Regions from separate parts of the Bacillus sp. T3 genome, predicted to be linked through region 2. Evidence: riboswitches for the same ligand, from Rfam matches in the RefSeq annotation. Region 2 holds a riboswitch; each other region holds the start of a gene.

Region 1 (8,309 bases), 1.7 Mb from region 2:
TTTCCCATCCAAGTTTCCCCCCATTAAGTTGTTTGCTATTATGATTGAACAATAAATTCAAACGGAGATTGTATTTCATATCCTTGTTTTACTTCTAAAGCTTGAAAAATCTCAGGCAATTTTTCAAAGTCGATTCCTTCAAAATACGAAGCAAACTCCCTTAAGGTATTTATGTAAATTCGCTTTCGTTGATGTAGGTCAGGATTTCTTAATAAACAAGCAAGCGCAACAATATCTTTAAAGCTAATATCGCGTGAACCAGTACTAAAAATGGGATTATTGTTATATGGAGTAAATTCACTGATTTGCTCATCGAAATAACGAACATATAAAACATGCAACGTTTTTTCTTTCCCATTTTCAACATATACCACTTCACTTCGATTGAAGAAATCTTCAGAAGTATTCGATTTTTCTTTTTCCAACTCATAGCCTTTGCATTGTTTTACAAGCAAATTGCTCCCTCCTCCGAACGAATACACAGTAGCAATTAAATTTTTGAAACTTTTGGCAAAAATAATTAAATTATAATCTTATTTTACCATACTCAAAAATAAAATGTGTCAGAAAAGTTACGAATCAATGGCTTCTTGGAATTTTTCGAAAAATAAATCAGCTTCCTCTTGTACAAATTCTTCCTCAAACTTGTCTGGAAGTGGTGGTAATTCTTTTATGTTTCGTAAACCGAAATAATCCAAAAACTCTTTCGTTGTGCCATAAAGTATAGCCCGACCAGGTTCCTTCTGCTCTCCCAACTTCTTTGATTAATGCCTTTGCAACTAAGGTTTGCAGTGGACGTTCTGTTTTAACTCCACGGATCTCCTCAATTTCAATCCGTGTTATCGGCTGCTTATAGGCAATAATTGCTAAAGTTTCAAGTGCAGCTTGTGAAAGATGGCTTGTACCAGGTGCTTCGACCAGTTTTTTTAAGTACTCAGCGTTGGACTTTTTTGTTGCTAACTGAAATGTTCCAGCGAGCTGAATAACGGATATGCCTCTTTTTTTATCTTTGTTGTATTCATGTTTCATTTCCTCTAAAAGCCCAAGTGCTTCTGGTTCCATTACCTCGAGCACTTCAGCCAATTGCTTCGCAGTGAGCCCTTCATCACCTGCTGCAAATAGAAGACTTTCAACAATTCCCTTCATCTTGTTTTTATCCAATCAACTTCACTCCTCCACCGTCGCAGAAACAAATATATCAGAAAAGTTCTTTTCCTGCTCCACGTGAATTTCTTTGCGCTTCATCAATTCTAATATGGCCAAAAATGTAACCACTATATGCCCTCGTTCACGATAGGGAAAAAGATCAAAAAAGCTCTTACGGCCTGTAAATGTTTTGAGTTCAGATAGTATTTCATTCATCCTTGTTTGAATCGGTATTTCTTGTTTTGTAATTTTAGTCGGTAAAGGCTTTTGCAATTTTTTCCTTCTCAATAACTTTTGAAAAGCCCCGAGCATATCGTATAAAGATACATTTAGATCCTTCGTTTCCGGCTTAACCGTACTTGCAATTTCAGATAGATCACTTGGAGCTTTCGTAAAAATTAAGCTCCGCTCTTCCTCTAAGTATTTTAAATCTTGAGCAGCCTCTTTAAACTTACGATATTCAATCAGTCTTTCGACTAATTCATCGCGAGGATCCTCTTCCATCTCCATTTCATACTCTTCATCATGCAGCTCTTCCTCATGTTTCGGCAGGAGCATCTTGCTCTTAATAGCAAGCAATGTCGCGGCCATGACTAAAAATTCACTTGCCACATCTAATTGCAGTTCTTTCATTGTGTGAATATACAGTAGGTACTGTTCTGTAATTTCCGAGACGGGTATATCATAAATATCGATCTCTAACCGATTAATAAGATGAAGCAGTAGATCAAGTGGCCCTTCAAAGGCATCAATCTTAACATTATATTGCATTTCAATCACCAAGGTCTCTTTCAATTAAACTTCTTCATAACAACACAAAAACACTATTTCTAGTATAGAGGATGCTGATTCTTTATCCAATAGAAAATTAAAGCTTTAGATTTTTGTTAACAAATTAATGACAAACGCCCAAACACCTTCTAAATATGCTACATATGATGGGATTGTAATCAGCATAAACTCGAAATGAGGAGGAATTACTATGTCAGATGGCTATCGTTATGGCGGAGGTTTTGCTTTAATCGTCGTTCTGTTTATTTTATTAATTATTGTTGGTGCTTCCTGGTTCTAATAATAAGTGTATGACAATGCACCATCCATTAAAAAACATGCAGACCCAGCCCAAAGCTGGGTCCTCTTATTTTCATCTAAACGAAGGTTTATGCTAAACTGTTTTTATTCTAGAATGGGAGAGAAAATATGTATCCAGAACCTTATATACAATTTTTAGTTCACTTTCATGGTGACCGAGACTATTTCGAATGTCATGAAATTTTAGAGGAATATTGGAAAGAACTGGCTAACGAGGGGAAAACCTCTATATGGGTTGGCCTTATATTAGTTGCAGTATCCAATTACCATTATCGCCGAAACAATTTGAACGGGGCTTTTAAAACATTAGCAAAAGCTATTTCCATTTTCCAGGATAATAAACATTGTTCTGTTGAGCTTGGGATCGATATGGTCCAAATGCTTTCATTTTTATCAAATCGCCTACTAGAGATTCAATCTGACGTACCTTACTCTAGCTTTAATCTACCAATAGTGGATAAGAGCCTTTTAAAACAATGCCAGGACATTTCGACTGAAAAAGGATTCATGTGGGGTAAAAGTAGTGATTTTGCAAAACGTGAGCTTCTGCATCGTCATACGCTCAGAGATCGTACTGAAGTTTTTCAGGAGCGGGAAAAGGCCATACTTAATCGGAATAAAAAAGAAGGCAGGAATTTAGTTTAGCTCCTGCCTTCACTATATCAGCACTGTTTACATTTTTCGATGAATGGTGCTGTCGTTTCATTTGGCAATATCCCTTTTCCAGGATACATTTCCATTAAAGCTGACACCATTTCTTTTCCGATACCATGGTGTCGGTGGGATGGGTTTACTGAAATGTGCTGAATGACCAAACAATTCTGTTCATTGAAAATTCCAATCAACCCAATAATGTCTTCTTCTTTCCAAAGGAAAAGCTGCCACTGTTCATCCAACTCATACTGTTTCATTGTCTGCTGTAACTTTTTCAAATCCTTCTCAGCTGGCATGAATGACAATAGACCCATTGCAATTTTCTCAAATGTTTTTTTATAACGAATTAACATACTGTATCCCTCATTAATATATAAACATGTCCAGACCATAATACAAGTAACGACAAACTTCCATTACGTTGTCATTATATGTAATCATTGATATTTGTTGCAAACGAACATCATTGTTATCATCATACAAAATTCAATGCTTTTCTTCAATCAAAATTTCTTAAACTTTATTCTACACGAAAAAAATTCGTTATTCCATTTATTAATTGGAAAAATTTTGAAAGTTGTATGTCATGGATAAATCTTTGCTTTTTTACATAAAAAAGCCTTGGTTCCCCATCACGTTGTTTAAAATATAAATAACTATTTCATAAAATGATAGGGAACGGTAGCGATAACAACCTTACGTTTGTATAACAAATAAGCTCGTATTAACAGACTTGATTGATTATGCAAAATGTTGTGCCAGCTTTTTTTCGGAATAAACTGCGGTATTAATACTGTAACCCAATAGTTTGATTCTGCTGCCTTATGCTCAACAGTGTCAATAAATTTAGTTAACGGCTGAATAATACTGCGATAATGTGAATGTAGAGTAACCAATCTGACATCCGGCTGCCAGTTTTTCCATTTTTGTTCAAACAATTTTTCATCTTCTCTGTCAAAAGAAACATAAACTGCAATGACCTGATCTGTTAATGATTTTGCATAGCTAATCGAGTTTTCAACCACTTGTGTGATCCCTGCAACAGGGACAATAATAACATTGCCTTCAATCTTAATCGGTTCTTCTCCTGCTTTTAGTCTTAATTGTTCCCCTACGGATTCAAAATGCTTATTGATTTGATGGAAACAATAAACAATGATTGGTAAAAAGATAAGAACAGACCAAACCTGAGCAAATTTCGTAATAAAAAAGATCATCATAACGATAAAACTAATTAATGCACCGATAAAGTTGATGATAAATTTACCAATCCAGCCCTTCGGCTTTTCCCTGAACCATTTAAGGATCATCCCAGATTGAGATAATGTAAACGGAATAAAAACACCGACAGCATACAATGGAATCAATTGTTCTGTTTGTCCTTTAAAAGCAATAATGAGCAAGATGGAGCTAATAGCTAGTGTGATAATGCCATTCGAATACCCTAACCGATCTCCACGACTAGTGAACATTCTCGGCAAATATTTATCCTTCGATAAACTATACGCCAATAACGGAAACGCCGAGTATCCTGTATTGGCTGCTAATACCAAGATAAGGGCTGTTGTTCCTTGGATAAAATAATACATTACATTCCGCCCAAAGGTTTGGGCAGCAATTTGCGATACAACCGTCTCTGTAGGAGATGGTGTAATCCCATAGTAATAAGCCAAGCAAGTGATTCCAGTGAATAGCACCGCAAGGAGGGAGCCCATTAGAATTAATGTTTTAGCTGCATTGTTAGGAGCGGGATCCTTAAAATTCGGGATCGCATTGGATATCGCTTCAACACCTGTTAAGGCAGAGCAACCAGACGCAAAAGCTCTGATCAACAGAAATAGGGTTATCCCAGCTACAGGGGCACCAATCGGCGCATGTAAATCTGGTGATACCTGTCAGGTCGCAATCTTATATCCCCCTATACCAATGGTCAATATCAAAGCAAAGACAAATAAATAGACGGGATACGCTAGAACCGAGGCGGATTCTGTTACCCCTCGTAAATTTAAAATGGTAATAAAAATAACTAAAATAATGGCAATAATAACTGTATGATCATGTAAGCTTGGAAACGCTGATGTAATAGCATCCGTTCCAGCCGAAACACTAACCGCCACCGTCAAAATATAATCGACTAGTAAAGAGCCACCTGCAATCAAGCCTGCATTTACTCCAATATTTTCCTTTGATACGACATAAGCCCCACCTCCGTGAGGATATGAAAATATTATTTGTCGATACGATAAAATAAGGGCTGTTAAAAGAAATAGCACTCCAACTGCAATCGGTAATGAATACCAAAAAGCAACGGTACTCACTGTAACTAATACAAGAAGGATTTGCTCTGTCCCATACGCCACTGATGAGAGAGCATCAGAAGACAATATAGCCAGCGCTTTAAGCTTGTTAAGCTTTTGCTCACCAAGCTGATGTGATTTTAACGGCCGACCAATAATAAGCCTTTTTAATGAAGTAAACATTTTTGCACCCACCATCAACTATTTTTAAAATTAGCTTTCCCAATAAAGGAGTTGATGATTTAAACAAAAAAAGTCCACAGTAGCATGAAACATACCCCTGTGGACATATTTAAACAATGTCTCAACAGTTGTCACCTTCCTCTCTCATAACGCTTACGAGGTTAGCTGTCGGATTCGGGCCAAAGAGTAGCCCGTCATTATCAAGGAAACTCTAGTTCCTCTTTTAATGATTCACCCCAAGTGAGCACAAGTACTCACAAATTGGGTTCCCCGTTCCTTTTGGATTAAGCGGCTTAGAAATATGAAACTGTTGATTATCATACTCTTGCGTACATATTTTGTAAAGAGTGAAAATAACTAATCAGACTGTTAAAGTTAGATTCTTACCTTAGCGTTTAAAGGTAAATCTAGTCTTACAAGATCCTCATAAGACTCTCTTTTCACAACAAGTGTCGCTTCTTCATTTTCAACAAAAACAACTGGTGGACGTGGAATACGATTATAGTTATTTGCCATCGAATATCCATACGCTCCTGTGCAAAATACAGCTAATAGATCCTGATCACCAGCCTTTGGCAGTGGCAAATCCCAAATAAGCATATCTCCTGACTCACAGCACTTACCTGCAATACTAACAGTCTCCTCCGCTTCTGCTAACGGACGATTGGCTAATACGGCTTCATATTTTGCTTGATAAAGGGCAGGACGAATATTATCACTCATTCCGCCATCAACAGCTAAGTAATTTCGTACATTTGGAACTTCCTTACGAGAACCCACTTTATAAAGTGTTGTTCCTGCATCCCCAACTAATGATCTCCCTGGTTCAATCCAAATTTCTGGCATTGTCATGTTAAACTTTTCAGCTTGTTCCTTGACTTCTGCAATAATTTGTTCAACGTATTGGTGCGGTTGAATTGGCTCGTCCTCATTCGTATAACGGATTCCAAAGCCTCCGCCTAGGTTTAATACTTTTGGAATGTACTGATGAGTTTGATTCCATGCATGTAATTTTTCAAAGATTTTCTGTGCTGCTAAAATAAAGCCTGTTGTTTCAAAAATTTGCGAACCAATATGACAATGAATGCCCAGTACTTCAAGCGAATCGGATTGTAAGCCTTTTATTAGCGCTTCTTCTGCCTGGCCATTTTGTAAATCAAAGCCAAATTTTGAATCCTCTTGGCCAGTTAAAATATAATCGTGCGTGTGCGCTTCAATCCCAGGTGTTACCCTTAATAGAATATTTGCTTTCACTTTTTTGTCGCTGCAAATTTCTGCTAAACGTTCTAATTCATAAAAATTATCTACGACAAAGCATCCAATATTAGCATCCAGTGCCATTTTTATTTCATCATCACTTTTATTATTTCCGTGAAAATGGATTTTCTCTGGAGGAAATTCTGCGCGAAGTGCTGTATATAATTCTCCACCTGAGACAACGTCAAGAGATAGACCTTCTTCTTTTGCTAATTGAACCATGGCAACAGTTGAAAAAGCTTTACTTGCATAGGCAACTTGTGCTGGTACATTAAGCAATTCAAAGGTTTTGATAAAACCGCGGGCACGATCCCGGATTAAAGCCACATCATACACATATAATGGTGTTCCGAATCTTTCGGCTAAATCAATGGTGTCTACTCCGCCAATTGCCAAATGACCTTTATCATTTATTTTCGTGGTTCCATGAAAATACATCCTTTTCCCTCCGTTTTGCAAGTTAACTCTATAAGTAAATAGACAGTTTCTACAAGAGATACTGTCTATTTCTGTGGTTATTTTAATTAAACCAACTTTATCATAATTATCTGTCATCTGCAAATCATTTTCTAAGAGTTAGCTGGCTGCTTATGGCGGTTCTTCGGATGGACAATGCTTGGACGAATTTTGTCTCCTGGCACGCTTGTACGAATGATGATTTGCCATGCTGCCTTTGGATTAAATGGCAGAAACGGCCATAGATATGGTGTGTTCAAGGAACGAATTCTAGATAAGAAAAGAAAATAAAGTGTGGCTCCAATTACAAAGCCTGGGGCATGAAAAATGGCAACTGCTACTAATAACATTAGTCTTCCAATTTTATTCGCAATGCTTAATTCATAACTTGGAGTCGTAAACGTTCCAATTGTTGCAAGAGATGCATAAAGGATAACTTCCGGAACAAACAAACCTACATCGATCGCTATTTGACCGATTAATACAGCAGCAATTAACCCCATCGCTGTTGAAAGTGGAGTGGGTGTATGGATTGCGGCTAGCCTTAAAAATTCAAGCCCCACATCGGCAAGAAATAGCTGAACGACAATCGGAATATTTGTATGCTCATTTGGTCCAATAAACGCCAATTTATCCGGCAACAGATGAGGTTCTAGCACAAAAAGAAACCATAATGGCAAAAGAAACAACGAGAGAATGACACCGAGAAATCGCACCCACCTAACAAATGTTCCGACTGCCGGCGATTGCCTGAATTCTTCTGCATGCTGCATATGATGAAAATACGTAGTCGGAGTAATCATGACACTTGGAGAAGTATCAACATATATAAGAACATGTCCTTCTAATAAATGGGTTGCAGCGACATCTGCTCTTTCTGTATACCGTACAAGTGGATATGGATTATATCCTTGCTTAAGTAAAAATTCTTCAACCGCTTTATCCGCCATGGTAAGACCATCTATTTTAATGGCCTGGATTTCTTTTTTTATGATTGAAACAAGATCCGTATCGGCTACATCCTTTATATATGCTACAGCAATATCTGTTTTTGATCGTTCTCCCACTTTTATAATTTCAAAGCGCAACCGTTCATCTCGTATTCTTCTTCTCGTTAATGCTGTATTAACAACAATATTTTCAACAAAGCCATCCCTGGAACCGCGAACAACCTTTTCGGTATCTGGCTCCTGTGGCTGGCGACCAGGATAACTTCGCACATCC
Region 2 (8,309 bases):
TAAGCCAAGAGTGAATTCATTGGGGCTAGAGCATATAGGGATTGATTTTACAAAGAAAGGCATTCATGTAAACGAGCATATGCAAACTTCAATTCCTGATATTTATGCATGCGGTGATGTGATCGGAGGGATTCAGCTCGCTCACGTTGCTTTTCATGAAGGAACCGTAGCTGCGTTAAGTGCTTGTGGGATAGATGCTCAAGTAAATTATCGTGCTGTGCCACGTTGTATTTATACTTCACCTGAAATTGCCAGTGTTGGTTTAACGGAAAAGCAGGCACGAGAACAATTTGGCGATATTCGAGTCGGTGAGTTTCCGTTTGCTGCAAATGGAAAGGCATTAATCGCTAATGAACGTTTGGGGAAAGTAAAGGTGTTCGTTGAACCTGAATTTGGAGAAATTTTAGGTGTTTCCATTGTCGGGCTACACGCAACTGAACTGATTGGACAGGGAGCTATTATGCTTCACGCTGAAATGACGACGGATCTAATGGAGCAGTTCATTGCTGCACACCCAAGTCTTTCCGAAGCGGTTCATGAAGCGTTGTTAAGTGCAGTTGGTCATGCTGTACATGTTTAATAGGAGATAGATTAAATATACTATTTTCGGCAAACTTTGCGTAAGAACGCGAAGTTTGTTTTTTTATATTGTCTATATAGTTCTTAAGATTTATTGAAAGCGAATACATTTTTTAATATAATTGGACTTGTAATGGTCTTTTACCCTCGTTTTATCATTTCTTTCTGGTGCTCCATTTTTTCTTCTAGGTCATAACACACTTCAAATCATGGTGTAAATTATTTATGAAAATTAGAGGTGTTACCATGAATCCTACGACGGTATATTTAGATACGTGGAAACGATTTGTCAAGGAAGGCGTGCTCGATTCAGCACGGTTGAATAAGCGGATTTCGGAATCTTGGTATCGCTGCAAACAAGAGCAAGTCAATCCATATTTGAATAAAGGCTTGAATGTATTAACCTCTAACGAGCTACAAATTAAGAAAAATCAAAATTCACAACTTTTAGAAATTGCAACACCTTATCTTTCTCAAATGGAACAGGCAATCAAAGACTCGGGAATGATGACACTCCTTGTCGACCCAGACGGGTACGTCCTATCTTTAACGGGCAACAATAAAACATTAATGGATGCAAATCGAATTAATTTTGTAGAAGGAGTGCGTTGGACTGAAAGTGAAGTCGGGACAAATGCAATCGGGACAGCCATTGAAACAAGAGAACCTGTTATTATTAATGGGGTCGAGCATTATTCTGTTGCATCGCATTATTGGAGCTGCTCGGCTACGCCAATCCTACATGAAAATGGGAGCCTACTTGGTGTGATTGATGTTTCTTGTCCGATTGAGTACTCCCATCCACTTATGTTTGGAATGGTAACGTCCATTGCATATGCAATTGAAAAAGAAATAAACCAACGATTATTCCAGAACAACATTTCCCTTATTCAACAAGCCACTAATTTGGCTGAGAGTCGTCCAAACCAATGCTTTGTTGTATGCAATCACAAACAAGTGATCATAGCTGCCAGTCAACCCGTTCGTAAAAAGGTTCCAAATGTACTTGGAATGCATCTTCTTGAAATTGTACATACCCTGTATAGAATCGATCTTCAAATGCCTTTCCTTTCTAAGGATGATAATAGCCTAAACGGAAGTTCCATCTATTTAACGGAAATTGTTACTCCTAAACCAACTCCAACTCCAAGATTGTCCACCAACACCTTTGTTTTTAAAGGAGAGTGTGGAATAAGTGAGTCCTTTCAAAATACATTAAAAAAAGTTAAACTTGTTGCACCTACTGATGCAACTGTCATGATTACGGGTGAAACGGGTTGTGGAAAAGAGGTAATTGCTCAGGCGATTCATGATAACAGCCCCCGAAAAAATGGTCCGTTTATCACCATCAATTGTGGAGCGATCCCAAAGGAACTTATCGAAAGCGAGCTGTTTGGGTATGTGGGAGGAGCTTTTACGGGTGCTAGAAGACAGGGCAATAAGGGTAAGTTTGAACAGGCTCATCAAGGAACGATCTTCCTAGATGAGATTGGAGAAATCCCTCACTCGATGCAAGTAGCTTTATTACGTGTGCTTCAGGAACGAAAAGTCACTCCAATTGGGGCGTCAAATGAAGTACCCTTTGATGCTCGAGTTATTGTGGCAACCCATCGTAATCTAACAGAACGTGTAAAGCAAGGCGAATTTCGTGAAGATCTTTTTTACAGATTAAACGTGTTTCCGATCTGTGTTCCGCCATTAAGAAACAGGAGAGAGGATATCCCACTCCTTGTTCAGTATTTTTGTAAAAGAAATAATTGGTCCATTCCCAATATTAATGAAATATCTTCTAAATTAAAAGCATATGATTGGCCAGGTAATATACGTGAACTAATGAATGTACTTGAACGATTGCATATTTCCGCCCCGGATTTTGGTAGTGGTCTGGACGGCTTATCGCACACACTAGAACCATTAGCAATCATGGATCCTGCTCCATTGGAACAGGAAAATGAGGAAAGGTTAAATACCCGTGCGAAAATCCAACGTGATTTAATGCTCGATGCCTTGAACAAGACAAAAGGTAATGTGACCGCTGCTGCAAAATTACTTGATGTACCAAGAAGTACTTTTTATAAGAGACTACAGAAATTTGGATTATAAAATAATCCTGTTAGGACATTGTTTGTAAGGAACTTGTCTTAACAGGATTTTTTTATTTTTGCGGTTCATTATGCTGGTTCACATCATACTCTTCTATAAAAGGAATTTTTATGGAGGTAGGAGAGAGATGAACTTTGAGATGCAAAAAGCGAATTTGTTAGCTGAGAATATCAAGGAGTTTATCAAATTTGTTTATAAAAACTATGAAAATAAAGCCCATACGATTGTAAATATGGATAAACTGTATCATATTAAGCTTTTGGTTGAGGAGCATAGGTTTCAGCTTTTAGCTGATGAGTTGACTAGAATTAATAAGTTTTCTTGGGATAAGAAGTATACTTTTTATTTAGTGGATCGGTTTGAAACAGGGCTGAGCATTATCGATGACTATGTTCATTATTACGAGAATGATTTATTTATGATTTCAGCTCGTGTATATACCTTGAAAAATCTATGTGGAGCTTTTAATAAATTGGAAAAGGTGTAATAATACTAATGTTTTTTTTGAAAACTTATCAACATAACACCTCTAGCTGGTAGCTAGCCTTCTTCTTTTAGATGAAATTGGTCATTTTTAATCATGGATTGGACTGTCCGCATAATCATGAACTGATTATGTTGATAGTCATTTTTTTGAATATCTAACTATAAAAATACTCCAACTCGACAATTTCATTACCTATATGAAAATACCCTTGGACATAATATCCCTGGATGCTGTCTGCGTATATTAAATTCTTTATCTCAATAGGCGCTAATTTGAGTTTAGGTTCGAAAGAAAAATCAAATGGACCAGCAATCATACGCAGTTGTTTTTCAGAATCATATGCTACGATACATATCGTACTTTTACGGATAATCATCCACCATTTTCCTTTATAGTCTGCAGCTAAGTCTAAAGTATGGGCATGTTCATTACTAACAAAAATGACATGGTTATAGGGTTCTCTTATCCCTTGATTATCAACACCATGATTTGGATGATAAGATTTAAACCTTTGGGAACGGCCATATTCATCTAGCCAGTATTGACTCCCCTTTGAAGTTTTAAATGTTAGAATAGGCTGCTCTATCGATAACTTAAAAGACATAGTAAACACCGCCTAAATACATTATTTTCTTATATTATATTCCATTGCTAGTTAGGGGCTTGTATGAATATAAATGGTCAAGCGTGGATTTTTTTAATTAATGATTGTTATATGTTTAAATATTTTCCTGATTTTAGGGGATTTTATTCTTAATGGTTTATAGGGGGTTATTTCATGAAATATCATAAGTATTTAAAATTAATTCTAATTGGATTGTTTATATTTCCTTGGTTCACATTCCCTTTATTAGGAAAGGAATCTTTAAAAAGGTATTTATTAACAAGTACATTCATGTCTCTTTTTGTAAAGGGTGAAAGTATAATTGCAAAAAATAGAAGATGGTGGTGGGCTTATGAAAAACTCCATCCTAAATTATCAGGAGAGTTTCCATTAATATGGGGACCATTTTTCATTGGCTCAATGTGGATTTTAAAACTTACTTATGGCAATTTTTTTCTTTATTTAACTACTAACTTGGTTATAGATACTTTATTTGTTTATCCATTCGTTACTTTTTGTAAAAAAATTGGACTAGGTTCTCTTGTTCGATTAAAGAATTATCAATTATCACTATTGTTCTTTTTAAAATCTTTACTCATGTATAGCTTTCAATTCTTGAAAGAAAAGAAACTATTTAGCTCTATCCGATAAATGAAAGCGAACAAAGGTGTAGCGTTATCAATTAATAAGCAATTGATCGGTTTGCTGGAGATAAGATAATCTAACTCCTAAATAATATACTAAAAAATAGTTAAGGGCAGAAAATAATGAAAACTATACAATCGAAAGATAAGATTGAAAAAGTCGGTGAATTTTATCAAGATGTTACAAAAGCGAATCATGATTTCTTAAAATATTGGATGGATCATACTTTGTTCCATTGGGATTTTTGGTTATCTCTTATCGTTTTTACTATTTTACCGATCATTTTTTGGATAAAAATACGAAAAAAAAACAGTTCAAATCGTCTTTTATTTTCAGGGATGTTTGTTATTATTGTTTCTTCTTGGTGTGATTTCTTAGGCGTGCAATACGGTAAGTGGTACTATACAGGGAAAGTGCTTCCTTCAATCCCATCATATTTACCTTGGGATTGGGTTTTGCTTCCTATTTTTGTAATGACCTTAATTCAAATTAAACCGAATATTTCCCCCATCATAAAAGGATTGATTTTTGCAAGTATAAATACTTTTATAGGAGAGCCATTATTTATATGGCTTGGTTTTTACGTATTAAAAGATTGGCATATCTTTTATTCTTTTCCTATTTATTTCGTCATCTTCTTATTAGCTTATCGGTTGAGTAAAGTGAAAAATTTTGAACCGATTATATAATTTGCCTTATATTACGTTATTATTAAAGGGAGCGGAAATTAGGCGCATATGAGTCTTGTTCAATAAAAAAAGGCTAATTCCTTGTAATATGGGGTGAAAATAATGAACACCTTACATGATATGATTAATATTAGTAAAGTGATTGAGGGGAAACTATTAGAAGTAGGTATTGAAACACCACAGTCACTTGAAGAACTTGGAAGTAAAGGAGCATTTAGAAGACTCAAACTTAACGATCCAACAGCTTGTTTCAATATGCTTTGTGCATTAGAGGGAGCACTTTGGGGAATAAGGTGGCACAATTTGCCCGATGAGGTAAAGCAAGAGCTAAGAGATTATTATAAGACACTGTGATGTAGTAGGAATCTCTTGAGAAATTAGAAGAAAATAGAAAGTAAATAAGATAATAAAAATCACGTTAGACAAAAGAATATCTGGCTAATGTGATTTTTTTGGTTTAACGGTACGAAAATAAACATGCAACCGACTATTCGGCTGCATACTTAATGATCCCGTGTAGAAAAACAGAGTATTCACGTTGAACACATTCTCTTATCTTGATTTTTCCTTCACTTTCTAATTCTTCAGCTAATTGTTCAATCTTTTTCTCATCTTCTTTTGTAGTCTTTGGTATTTCTGTTGAAAACATATTACCTCGACTAGAATTGCGTAGCTTTGTTAATAGTTCAACTTTATTCATTGGGCCAACCCCTTTTCTATTTATTTCGACGTGAAGGTAGAATTATCCTTTAAAATGAGTTCTGTTAAATACAAATTTGAATATGATTAATAATACGCTCATTCCATTCTATCCAGTGATCACATCATTGTATTGAATTTTAGGAGGAAAAATGAATATGGATAATGTACTAAAAGTTTCATCGAAATCCAATCCAAATTCTGTTGCTGGAGCCATTGCTGGAATGTTAAGAGAAAAGGGGAAAATTGAAATCCAAGTTATTGGAGCTGGTGCATTAAATCAAGCTATAAAAGCGATAGCGATTGCAAGAGGATTCGTTGCTCCGATCGGTGTGAATCTTGTGTTTGTACCTGCATTTGCAGATGTTTTAATTTCCAATGAAAACAGGACAGCAATCAAATTATTGATAAGTCCTAGAAGATAGTCGAAAGGGTAGGATGAAAGGGAAAAATCATGCCTTCTTTTAATACCTCTTTGATGGAACTTTCTCCGTATGCGCGTCTCTATGAAGAGACGCTTTTTTATGGAGAAAGCATGAAAATGAAAGAGATTTAACGTATGAGTGACCAAGTCTTGAAATAAGGAGTGAATATAGCTAATTCTACTTATTTACAAATAGCAAAAAAGAGTAGTAGAATAGGCACGTTAACACAACAAAATATAACTCGGCCTAATCCCATCTGTTTGGGAGCGGAGGAACCAACTATTTGGGGTTAATTCTACATAATTAGAAGGGATGAGAGCACTCTTTCGCCATCCTACCCGTCAGCTAACTTCGTCGGCTAAAGCGAAGGGGGTCATACAGACCACCATTTTCAAGAGGGATTTACTGCTGGGATCATCGCTTTGTTGCAGTAAATGCTACTTGTCAAAGAGTAGGTCTTTTTATTTTGCTGATTATAATAGGACTAGAATTATTAAAAATAAGGCTGTGTTAAAGAACAATGTTGTTTTTTGAGCAATCTGTTGATTGGAGCGGAAGGTGCGAGACTCCTGCGGGAGAAGGTGACACGGGAGACCCCACAGGCGCTATGGCGCCGAGGAGGCTCCCGGACTCCCCGCGGAAAGCGAGTACCTGCAGCGGAAATCAACAGACAAATTTAACAAAGCCAAAAATAAAAAAATAGAGTATTCAATATTGGGGATCAATTATAAGAAAAGTATGAACGAATTTCGAGCACTGGTAAGAAGGAGGCTTTTTCTTGAATATTGCATTTTTCTTGATTCCTAAACAGGATGTAGCATTTATTAAATTTGAATCAACGATGAGACAGGCGTTAGAAAAAATGGAGTATCATAAATACTCCGCAGTCCCACTATTAGATAATGATGGGAAATATGTGGGTACTATAACGGAGGGGGATTTGTTGTGGAAAATCAAAAACACCCGGGTTTATCGTTCGAAAATACACATAAAACGAAACTAAAAGATATTCCGCTCATGCGAAGTAATGAAGCAATCTCGATAAACGCTGAAATTGAAGATATCATAGAACGGGCAATGGAGCAGAACTTTGTTCCAGTTGTTGATGATGGTGGAGTCTTTATCGGAATTGTTACAAGAAGAGAAATTATAAAGTACTGTGCAAATAGGCTATTAATCAATCGAAATGAAGAATTAAGAACACAACCAGAAAATAATGTTGTTGAATAAAGAATGACCGCTCAAATGGGCGGTTTTTTTTTGTGATTTTTGGAAAGGATAAACAAAGTTGGACAAAATCGGCTGAGGTGAAATGAATGATAACAAAAAGACACTTATTCTTTAATATAGCAATAATCTTATTTCCCTGGTTATCGCTGCTTTTTATCGGAAAGCGGAGTTTTAAAAGATATTCGATTTCAGGGGTTTTTATTGTTATTTTTGAGATTCTTAATCACCTGTATGGTCATAAAAGGAATTGGTGGAAGTTTTACGATAAGCGCAAATCTTTTCTAAAGGATGAACTCCCGTTTAGTGTGGGTCCTTATATGCCATTATCCATGTGGTTACTTAAATTTTCGTTCGGAAACTTTAAAAAGTTTGCTTTCCTAAACGTGATTGCTGATGGATTATTTGCTTTTCTTTTTATTGATATTCTTAAAAAATTAAAAATCATAAGCCTTAATGGATTAAATCATTTCCAATTTTTTATTTACCTCCACTATAAAGCATATTTGTTATATGGAGTACAATATTTGTTAGAGAAAACGATCGTGTCTCCATCTTTAAAAAGAAGATTCTAGATTATTGCTTGCACACAGCCTTCCTGACTATGCTTTTGCTAGTCAGTTTTTTTTATCCCTAAAATTCATCTGTATGTCATTCGCTCTCATTGAGTTCGATGTCATTGGGGATTTTTTCTTGAATACACTATAGAAATGGACATTGATGGGGGAGCTCATGATAGGGGAAATTAGAACAAGCATAATTATTGGGGTGTTTATCTTCTTCGGAACAGCTTTAGGGGGATTAGCTGTTCCGTTCATTAGGCGGTATTTTAATAGAAATCATTTGTATCT
Region 3 (8,309 bases), 530 kb from region 2:
TCCAACAGTCCAGGTGGTACATATTCTGTTAAAGGGAACGCTTATGGATGGTTAAAACTACCTGGAACGGCTGCCTTTTATGGTGGGGACAGAGAAACTGGACACGATAATGTGAATCCTGGGGGTTCGAAACAGGTCATTGTTGATGCATACGAAGCAGCATTGACAGCTGGAGTACCGCTTGAGAACTATGACAGCGAGGATCCTCACGATTTAGATGGTGACGGCAATCTGTTAGAGAAGGACGGGCTCGTAGATCACTTAATGATCATCCATGCAGGTATTGGCCAAGAGGCAGGTGGTGGCTCATTAGGAGATAATGCCATATGGTCTCATCGTTCCGCAAAGTTTGTTGACCCAGATGGATTAGACCCCTCTTCAGGTAAACCTGGATTTTATGATTACACCATCATGCCTGAGGATGGCGCAGTTGGAGTATTCGCTCATGAATATGGACATGACCTCGGCCTTCCAGATGAATATGACACCATCTACTCTGGGGCTGGAGAAGCCGTTGCGTACTGGTCAATTATGGCGAGCGGTTCTTGGGCCGGGGCTGTCCCTGGAGCAGAGCCAACTGGCTTTTCTCCATATGCGAAAGAGTACTTCCAATCCTATTTAGGCGGAAACTGGACAAATGACACGGTTGAATTGGATTGGGATAATGTTTCATCAAAAGGGACTCAATTTCTACTAGATCAAGCAAACTCACCAAACGGGACAAACTCATCTATTTTGAAGGTGAATCTTCCTCAGAAAAAAGTATATGTAAATAAACCGAAAACCTGGAAGCTATGAATATTGGGGCGGTCAGAAGGATGAAATGGATACAAATATGGTCACTGCCGTTGACTTAACTGGAAAGACAACCGCAACTTTAACATTTGATGCTTGGTATGATATCGAAGAACAATGGGATTTTGCTTTTGTTCAAGTTTCAGAAGACAATGGTACTACTTGGACCTCATTGGGCAATGATCATACCCGTTCAGATGTCGTTCCTGAGGGGTACCCTACTATTCTAGATTCAATGCCAGGCTTCACTGGAACTTCTAATGGAGAATGGCAAGCGCAAAGCTTTGATTTATCCGCTTATGCTGGGAAGAAGATTGATTTACGTTTCCGTTATGCAACTGATTGGGGTACATCCAACGTAGGTTTCTTTGCAGATAACATTAAAGTGACAGCAGATGGACAAACACTCGTTGATGATGGCGCTGAAAGCACCGCCTCTTCCTTTGCATTAAATGGTTTCAGTCGCTTTGACGGAAACAAGCTTGGTGACCACTATTATCTAGTAGAATGGCGAAACCATGCAGGTGTGGACAAGGGACTTGGTAATATCCGCCGCGGGTATTCGTTAATGAGCTATGATAGTGGTTTAGTGGTTTGGTATGTTGACCCAACCTATACGGATAACTGGACAGGAGTACATCCAGGCGAAGGTTTCCTTGGGGTCGTTGATGCACATCCAGAGACGAAACTAGTCTTCAGCGACGGTGCCGTTGCGAACACTCGATTCCATGTTGCAGATGCGGCATTTGGTTTAAACCCTACCTCAGGGCTTGCCATTGATTATGGAAATAATTTAACGTTAAATTTAGACCCACAGAAAAATGTGTCCTTATTTAGCGACAGCAACTCCTTCTTAAATTCGTTCTTACCAGACGCTGGCAGAGAACTTGGAAACTTCGGACTAAAAATTCGAGTAAACGGTCAGTCATCTGATAAATCTGTTGGAGCCATCGTAATTTACAAATAAAATAATAATAAACGGAGCTGTCATTTTGACTGCTCCGTTTTTATGGTACTAGTATTATTTTGATAAATGATATGGCACAGTTGTAACAATTACGTTTTTACGGTAAAGCAAGAAGGAAGAAATCAATAAGCTTGATTGGTTATGCAGAACATTCTCCCAGCTATGCTTTGGAATAAATTGTGGAATAAAAACAGTCACACGGAAATTTGATTCACTAGCTTTATGTTCAACCGTATCAACAAATTTTGTTAACGGTGTAATAATGCTTCTGTAATGAGAATGAAGTGTTACAAGCCGAACATTCTGGCTGAAAATTCTTCCATTTTTCCTCAAACAGTTTTTCATCCTGTCTTTCAAAAGCTACATAAACGGCAATTATTTGATCTGGCGAAAGAGATTTAGCATAGTTCAGCGTGTTTTCCACCACATTCGTAATCCCTGCCACGGGAACAATGATGACATTCCCTTCAATTGGTATAACTGGCATCCGATTTGCAATTCGAAGCTGTTCCCCCACCGCATCATAATGCTTTTTAATTCGATGGAATAAAAGAATAATGATGGGAAGAAAAACTAATATGGACCAAACTTGTGCAAATTTCGTTAAGAAAAATATGATCGTAACGATACAACTAATGGCAGCACCGGTAGTATTAATGATAAATTTAATGATCCAACCTTCTGGTTTTTCACGAATCCATTTAACCATCATTCCAGTTTGGGACAATGTAAATGGAATAAATACACCGACTGCATAAAGCGGGATGAGGTGCTCGGTTTGGGCATGAAAAGCAAGAATTAAAATGATGGATGATAGTCCTAAAATGATGATCCCATTGGAATAGCCTAATCGGTCTCCACGAACAAGGAACATTCTTGGAATAAATTTATCTTTTGCAAGATTAACCGCAAGAAGCGGAAAGGCAGAATAGCCGGTGTTTGCAGCTAAAATCAGGATTAAGGCTGTCGTTCCTTGTATAAAGAAATACATAAAATTCCGACCAAAAATTTCCTCTGCAATTTGAGAAACAACGGTTACCTCAGCTTTTGGAGTAACACCATAAAAATAGGCTAATGTCACGATTCCTGATAAAAGAATGGCAAGTAAAACCCCCATCATCATTAACGTTTTCGCCGCATTGTTTGGTGCAGGGTCCTTGAAGTTCGGAATCGCATTTGAAATGGCTTCAACTCCAGTTAAAGCAGAACTTCCTGAAGCAAATGCCCTTAAAAGGATAAATAAACTAATTCCCGCAATCGGTGTTCCAATCGGGGTGTGTAGTTCTGGAGAAACACCACCCGTAATAATATTGTAAACTCCAACACCAATTAAAATAAATAATGCTAACACAAATAAGTATACGGGATAAGCTAAAATGGAAGCAGACTCGGTTACGCCCCTTAAATTTAACAATGTAATAAGGATGACAAATACAATGGCAATTTCCACATTAAAGTTATGTAAGGTTGGAAAGGCTGAGGTGATCGCATCTGTTCCTGCCGACACACTAACGGCAACAGTTAGGATATAGTCTACTAATAGAGCCCCTCCTGCAATTAAACCTGGATTTACCCCAAGATTATTTTTTGATACAACATAGGCACCACCGCCATGAGGATAGGCAAAAATGATTTGACGATAGGATAAAATAAGAGCGGCTAAAAGGATTAATACTCCCACAGCAATCGGTATCGAATACCAGAATGCTGCAGCACCTATAGTCACCAGGACAATCAGGATTTGTTCCGGACCATATGCCACTGAGGATAGGGCATCAGATGAGAGAATGGCTAATGCCTTTGTTTTGTTAATTTTTTGTTCCCCTAATTCATGGGATTTTAACGGATGTCCAATAAGAAATCTTTTTACTGCTGAAAACATTAATGCTCACCTTCCAATAATGCTGATTAAAAATATCTTGCCCTATTTAACTTAAATCTCGCAAAAAGAGCCATATTTTTTTATAAAAATAAAAAAGTGTCTACAAGTCATCGAAAAAAGACCTGTAGACACTCTATTTTCTTTGTGTCACAAGCTCCACTCCTTCTCAATTAACGCTTACGAGGTTAGCTGTCGGATTCGGACCTTTGAGTAGCCCTACCTTAAAAAGGATTCACCCCAGGATTATTGTTAATCCATAAAAATGGGTCCCCCGTACCATATGGTTTAAGCGATTTAGAAATTGAAACTGTGATTATCTTACTCCTGAATTCTGTAAAAGTAAATAATTTTTTTGGTATTCGAAGAAAAATCCTCCACAGTGATAAATGTCCTATACAAGCTCGCCCTATTAACATACACATAGACTATAACGAGTTTGTCCGAAAGGAGTAAAACCATGTCAAAGGACATAATTTCAAATGTTAGAGTAGCCTTGGCCCACACAGTACAAGCTATTCGATTTGCCAAAAGTACTCTAAGCCTGTTTCAAAAATTGTCCTCATTTCCTTCAACACCAAATCCATTAAAAGAACTATATTATCAAGATGCGCTCGATAATCTCACAGAAGCATATCTTGGAATTAAAGCGTTACTTTTCGATGCTCAGTATCCAATTGATCCAAGTTATCCAACTCCTCCTATCATTCCCCCAGTACAAGATAACCAACTTCTTATGAAACTATCCAACAATCGTGCGTCACTAGTGCTTGCTCGAACGAACAATGCTATTGCAATGCTTGACCAAGCAATTTTGTTGAGTGATGAAAACGATTCATTCAACGGCCAACTCGTATTCATTCGATGTGATCTTAATTCAGCACGAGATGCTCTAGTTGCAGGGTTTAATTCAGCTTTTTTCGTATCGGATTAAGTTAGTTACCTTAAAAGGTAAAAAAGGGACGATTCCAATCGTTACAGGAACGTCCCTTTTTAGTTCGTCTATTGTTTTAAAAATTACTCGTTCAATGAAAATAATCATAAGCATTTTTCGCTAATAATATAAAGGTTACGAAGATAAAAAGTGCACGGACGTAGCCGCTTCCCTGCTTGATGGCAAATTTTGAGCCACAGATTGCACCGGCAAGTTGCGCAAGTCCCATTGGAATCCCGTAAGCATAATTGATTTGGCCTAAATACATAAACATAAGTAATGCTGCTACATTACTTCCAAAGTTTAAAAACTTGGCATTCCCAGCTGCCTTTAAGAAATCAAAACCGACCATTAAAAATGTAAAAATTAAGAAGGATCCTGTTCCAGGTCCGATAAATCCATCGTAATAACCAATTGCAAAGATGGCCACTAAAAACATACTCATGTGGAAAGCCGATAATTTTTTATCACTTGAAATGCTACCCCAATTTTTCTTAAACATTGTATATATGGCCACAACAGCCAGCATGATAAGCATCAAGGGCTTCAGAATTTCTGGATTCATCAAATGGACGGTCCAAGCGCCAAGCATCGACCCCAAAAAAACAAGCGGAAAATATTTGGACACCGATCTCAAGTCTAGTTTACCTGAACGATAAAACATGATTGTGCTCGTTAACGAACCAATCGTCCCGGCCAATTTATTTGTTGCTACGGCGGCCGCAGGCGTTAGTCCAGTGAATAGCAAAGCTGGCAATGCAATCAGGCCGCCACCTCCCACCACCGAATCGATAAATGCAGCTAAAAAACCAAAGACAAGCAAAATAACTAATAATGAAGGATCTAATTCAACTGGCATCCAATCAGCCTTTCTATGTATATCAATCGGGTGAAGACCAATAATTATTTTTATAAAATCATCATTGATCCAAATATTAATATAACATGTCATTTTCTAATAAACGTTATTTTAATATATTTTATTTTTCTCAACCAGAAAAAAACGTTATAGAAACCTAAAATTCCTCTTACACAAGGCACCGCCCCCTGCTTCCGAGCATGATTTACGATATAATAGAATAAACTGGAAGTAGTAAAAGACTATTTTGCTGAAAAGAGTGATATTGATGGAACCGATTACTTTTAAAGCATTTGCCATTACGAATGAAATTGACTTGAACAAAATCGCGATTCATTGTGGGATTCCAAAAAATTCACTTGGGAAGAACCGTTAATTTTGAGAAGCACCATGCTAAACAAATTCCTTTATCAGAAAGTGGACGAAACACAACAGATTCTTGTTTTTTCCTTCGGCTCTGTTGTCTTCATTAATAACAAAGGTAATGATGTAATAAAAGAGTTTTTATCGTTTATCCATTCATTTGAACCTGAAATTGATCTACGCAAGTTTGAACTATATACGGATGACTACAGTCTCCACCTCGGGGAATCAGATAAAATGGAACTAACGGACAAATATGTAATTGTGCCTCAATATGAAGAGTTTTACCCTGAATTGATTTCCACTGTGCTCGCAAAATCAGTGGCGCTTGAGAAAACGGAAGAACAGCTAGGAAATATCCACGATAAACTCGAAAACATGATTGACCGTTTAGAAAAAGGAAAGCTACGAATCGGCAACAAAGAATTAGCCAGAACGACAGCGAAAATTGTCCGGCACGAGTATAACACCCTTTCCTATATCATGATTTTGGACAAACCTGATATTACCTGGACGAGCAGCACAGCTGGAGAATTTTATGACAACATGTTTGATTTTTTCGAATTAAACGATCGCTATAAAATCTTAAAAAGCAAAACAGAAATCCTTTACAATATTATGGATGGTTTTTCAAACATCAGCCATTCGATTCGCGGGTTGTTTGTTGAATGGATTATCGTCATTTTGATTGTATTTGAAATTGTCCTTACGTTATTGCAGATTGCCGGCATCATTTCCTAAATCGAATAAAGAAAAATGGACTTTGCTTGGAAGAAGCAAAGTCCAACATTTATATATGATATGTTTTTCCATCTAGAGCTCTCAAGACTTATGCAATTCTGGAGGCCACGAGGTGGTTGATAAACGTATAATCTCGGTATTGACTGAAATAAAGCTTTTCGGCCGCCTCCCTATTATCTAGCTTGAGCCAGCCACCATCTCTTTTTAACACTCCGACACCTTTATACGGAGTTTCAGCCATTTTTTCGGTATAGATACAAACTTTATGTAAGGAAAATCTCTTGGTTGGATGATCAATGTTTACCCAAACTTTTTGCTTATCTACAAAAAGAATACCCATCTTTCTCACCCATTCATATTTAATTTTTCCCAAAAGCAATCTATGACCAGCAACTACTACTATTCTTATTATAGCGAAAAAGCGAGAAAATTGGTAATATTTCATACATAATCGAATAAAAAGAAAAGCCCTTCCAACGAAATGCTGGAATGAGCTTATGTTTTGTCAATTAACGTCTATTAAATTCGTTCGGATTTGGACCTCTACGTCGATTGATGTTTAATTGATTAATTTCTGCTAGTTCGTTTGAAGTAAGCTCAAAATCAAACACATTGAAGTTTTCTTCAATTCGTGACGGTGTAACTGATTTTGGAATAACGATGGAATTGTTTTGGATATGCCAGCGTAGGATGACTTGTGCTGGTGTTTTACTATGTGCAGCAGCAATCTTCACAATGACCTCATCCTTCAGTACATCTCCGCCTTGCTCCAGGGGACTCCACGCTTCAACATAAATGTTATGCTTTGCACAAAATTCCTTTAACTCGCTTTGGACAAGGTATGGGTGGCATTCAATTTGGTTTAAGACAGGTGGAACTTCACATTCCTTCAATAATCGTTCTAGATGCTCAATTTCAAAATTACAAACACCAATTGCTTTCACTCGACCTTCATGATAAAGCTTTTCCATTGCTTTATATGTATCTACATATTCATCATATTGTGGTGTTGGCCAATGAATTAAATATAAATCGACATAATCAAGACCTAATCTTTCAAGGCTTTCATCAAACGCACGCAATGTATTTTCATAGCCTTGATCACTATTCCAAACCTTTGTTGTTATAAAAAGCTCCTCGCGCGGTACAGAGGCTTCCTTGATTGCTTTTCCTACACCTTTTTCATTCTGATAGATCATAGCTGTATCGATTGACCGATAACCTACTTCAATGGCTTTCGCTACTGCAGTAGTTGCTTGGTCATCCGCTACCTGCCATACTCCATACCCTAGTTGTGGCATTCGTAATCCGTTGTTTAATGTAACAAAATTCATCTGACATTTCCTCCTTACGATTCTACCATGAATAATATCTGCGATTTCAAACTCTTTACTCAAGTATGTTATCACCCAATAGTAATCATACAAAAGATAGGGAAAAATGTTAAATATTAAGCCTTTTTCAAAACAATGTAATTAGTCGTGCGTGCGCCTAGGGCATCATCTACAAGTACGAATTTCGTAAAATTCCTCAACATAATGCATGTAGACCAGGTCTATGTGCACTAAAAATAGAAAAGACTAGTCTAGCGTGCGCATAGCCACCATCTACGAGTACGATTTTCATAAAATTCCTCTACAAAATGCACGTAGACCCGGTCTATGTGCACTAAACATAGAAAAACCTGTTCATTCGTGCACCTAGACAAAGTCTACGACTTTCGAGTTCGAATTTCCAATTATCTGGAAACTCTATCAAAAGCAAAAAGAAG

The links. Region 2 has a riboswitch for cyclic di-AMP ahead of RGF10_RS16455 (CBS domain-containing protein). Riboswitches for the same ligand answer to the same signal wherever they lie in the genome.
Region 1: linked by a shared signal. The riboswitch ahead of RGF10_RS07835 (APC family permease) and the one ahead of RGF10_RS16455 (CBS domain-containing protein) in region 2 are both predicted to bind cyclic di-AMP.
Region 3: linked by a shared signal. The riboswitch ahead of RGF10_RS13800 (APC family permease) and the one ahead of RGF10_RS16455 (CBS domain-containing protein) in region 2 are both predicted to bind cyclic di-AMP.

What each region holds. Positions count from the first base shown of each region.
Region 1 covers NZ_CP137761.1:1,516,707-1,525,015, reverse strand. Annotated here, with positions in the region: gene RGF10_RS07870 (YpuI family protein) at 1-8, opposite strand, end outside; gene RGF10_RS07865 (hypothetical protein) at 39-455, opposite strand; partial or broken gene scpB (SMC-Scp complex subunit ScpB) at 573-1,146, opposite strand; gene RGF10_RS07855 (segregation/condensation protein A) at 1,168-1,917, opposite strand; partial or broken gene RGF10_RS07850 (YjcZ family sporulation protein) at 2,138-2,218, shown strand; gene RGF10_RS07845 (DUF309 domain-containing protein) at 2,347-2,883, shown strand; gene RGF10_RS07840 (GNAT family N-acetyltransferase) at 2,901-3,245, opposite strand; partial or broken gene RGF10_RS07835 (APC family permease) at 3,549-5,372, opposite strand; cyclic di-AMP (ydaO/yuaA leader) riboswitch at 5,507-5,673, opposite strand; gene lysA (diaminopimelate decarboxylase) at 5,748-7,067, opposite strand; gene RGF10_RS07825 (spore germination protein) at 7,199-8,309, opposite strand, start outside.
Region 2 covers NZ_CP137761.1:3,205,522-3,213,830, reverse strand. Annotated here, with positions in the region: gene lpdA (dihydrolipoyl dehydrogenase) at 1-580, shown strand, start outside; gene RGF10_RS16495 (sigma-54-dependent Fis family transcriptional regulator) at 826-2,682, shown strand; gene RGF10_RS16490 (hypothetical protein) at 2,810-3,169, shown strand; gene RGF10_RS16485 (hypothetical protein) at 3,324-3,773, opposite strand; gene RGF10_RS16480 (hypothetical protein) at 3,948-4,424, shown strand; gene RGF10_RS16475 (CBO0543 family protein) at 4,541-5,107, shown strand; gene RGF10_RS16470 (TfoX/Sxy family protein) at 5,210-5,461, shown strand; gene RGF10_RS16465 (hypothetical protein) at 5,595-5,807, opposite strand; gene RGF10_RS16460 (stage V sporulation protein S) at 5,965-6,231, shown strand; cyclic di-AMP (ydaO/yuaA leader) riboswitch at 6,465-6,606, shown strand; partial or broken gene RGF10_RS16455 (CBS domain-containing protein) at 7,010-7,461, shown strand; gene RGF10_RS16445 (ZIP family metal transporter) at 8,191-8,309, shown strand, end outside.
Region 3 covers NZ_CP137761.1:2,677,388-2,685,696, forward strand. Annotated here, with positions in the region: gene RGF10_RS13785 (immune inhibitor A domain-containing protein) at 1-32, shown strand, start outside; gene RGF10_RS13790 (immune inhibitor A domain-containing protein) at 1-798, shown strand, start outside; gene RGF10_RS13795 (immune inhibitor A domain-containing protein) at 824-1,762, shown strand; partial or broken gene RGF10_RS13800 (APC family permease) at 1,817-3,644, opposite strand; cyclic di-AMP (ydaO/yuaA leader) riboswitch at 3,803-3,946, opposite strand; gene RGF10_RS13805 (hypothetical protein) at 4,102-4,575, shown strand; gene RGF10_RS13810 (TSUP family transporter) at 4,667-5,434, opposite strand; gene RGF10_RS13815 (RMD1 family protein) at 5,825-6,538, shown strand; gene RGF10_RS13820 (hypothetical protein) at 6,627-6,878, opposite strand; gene RGF10_RS13825 (aldo/keto reductase) at 7,048-7,872, opposite strand.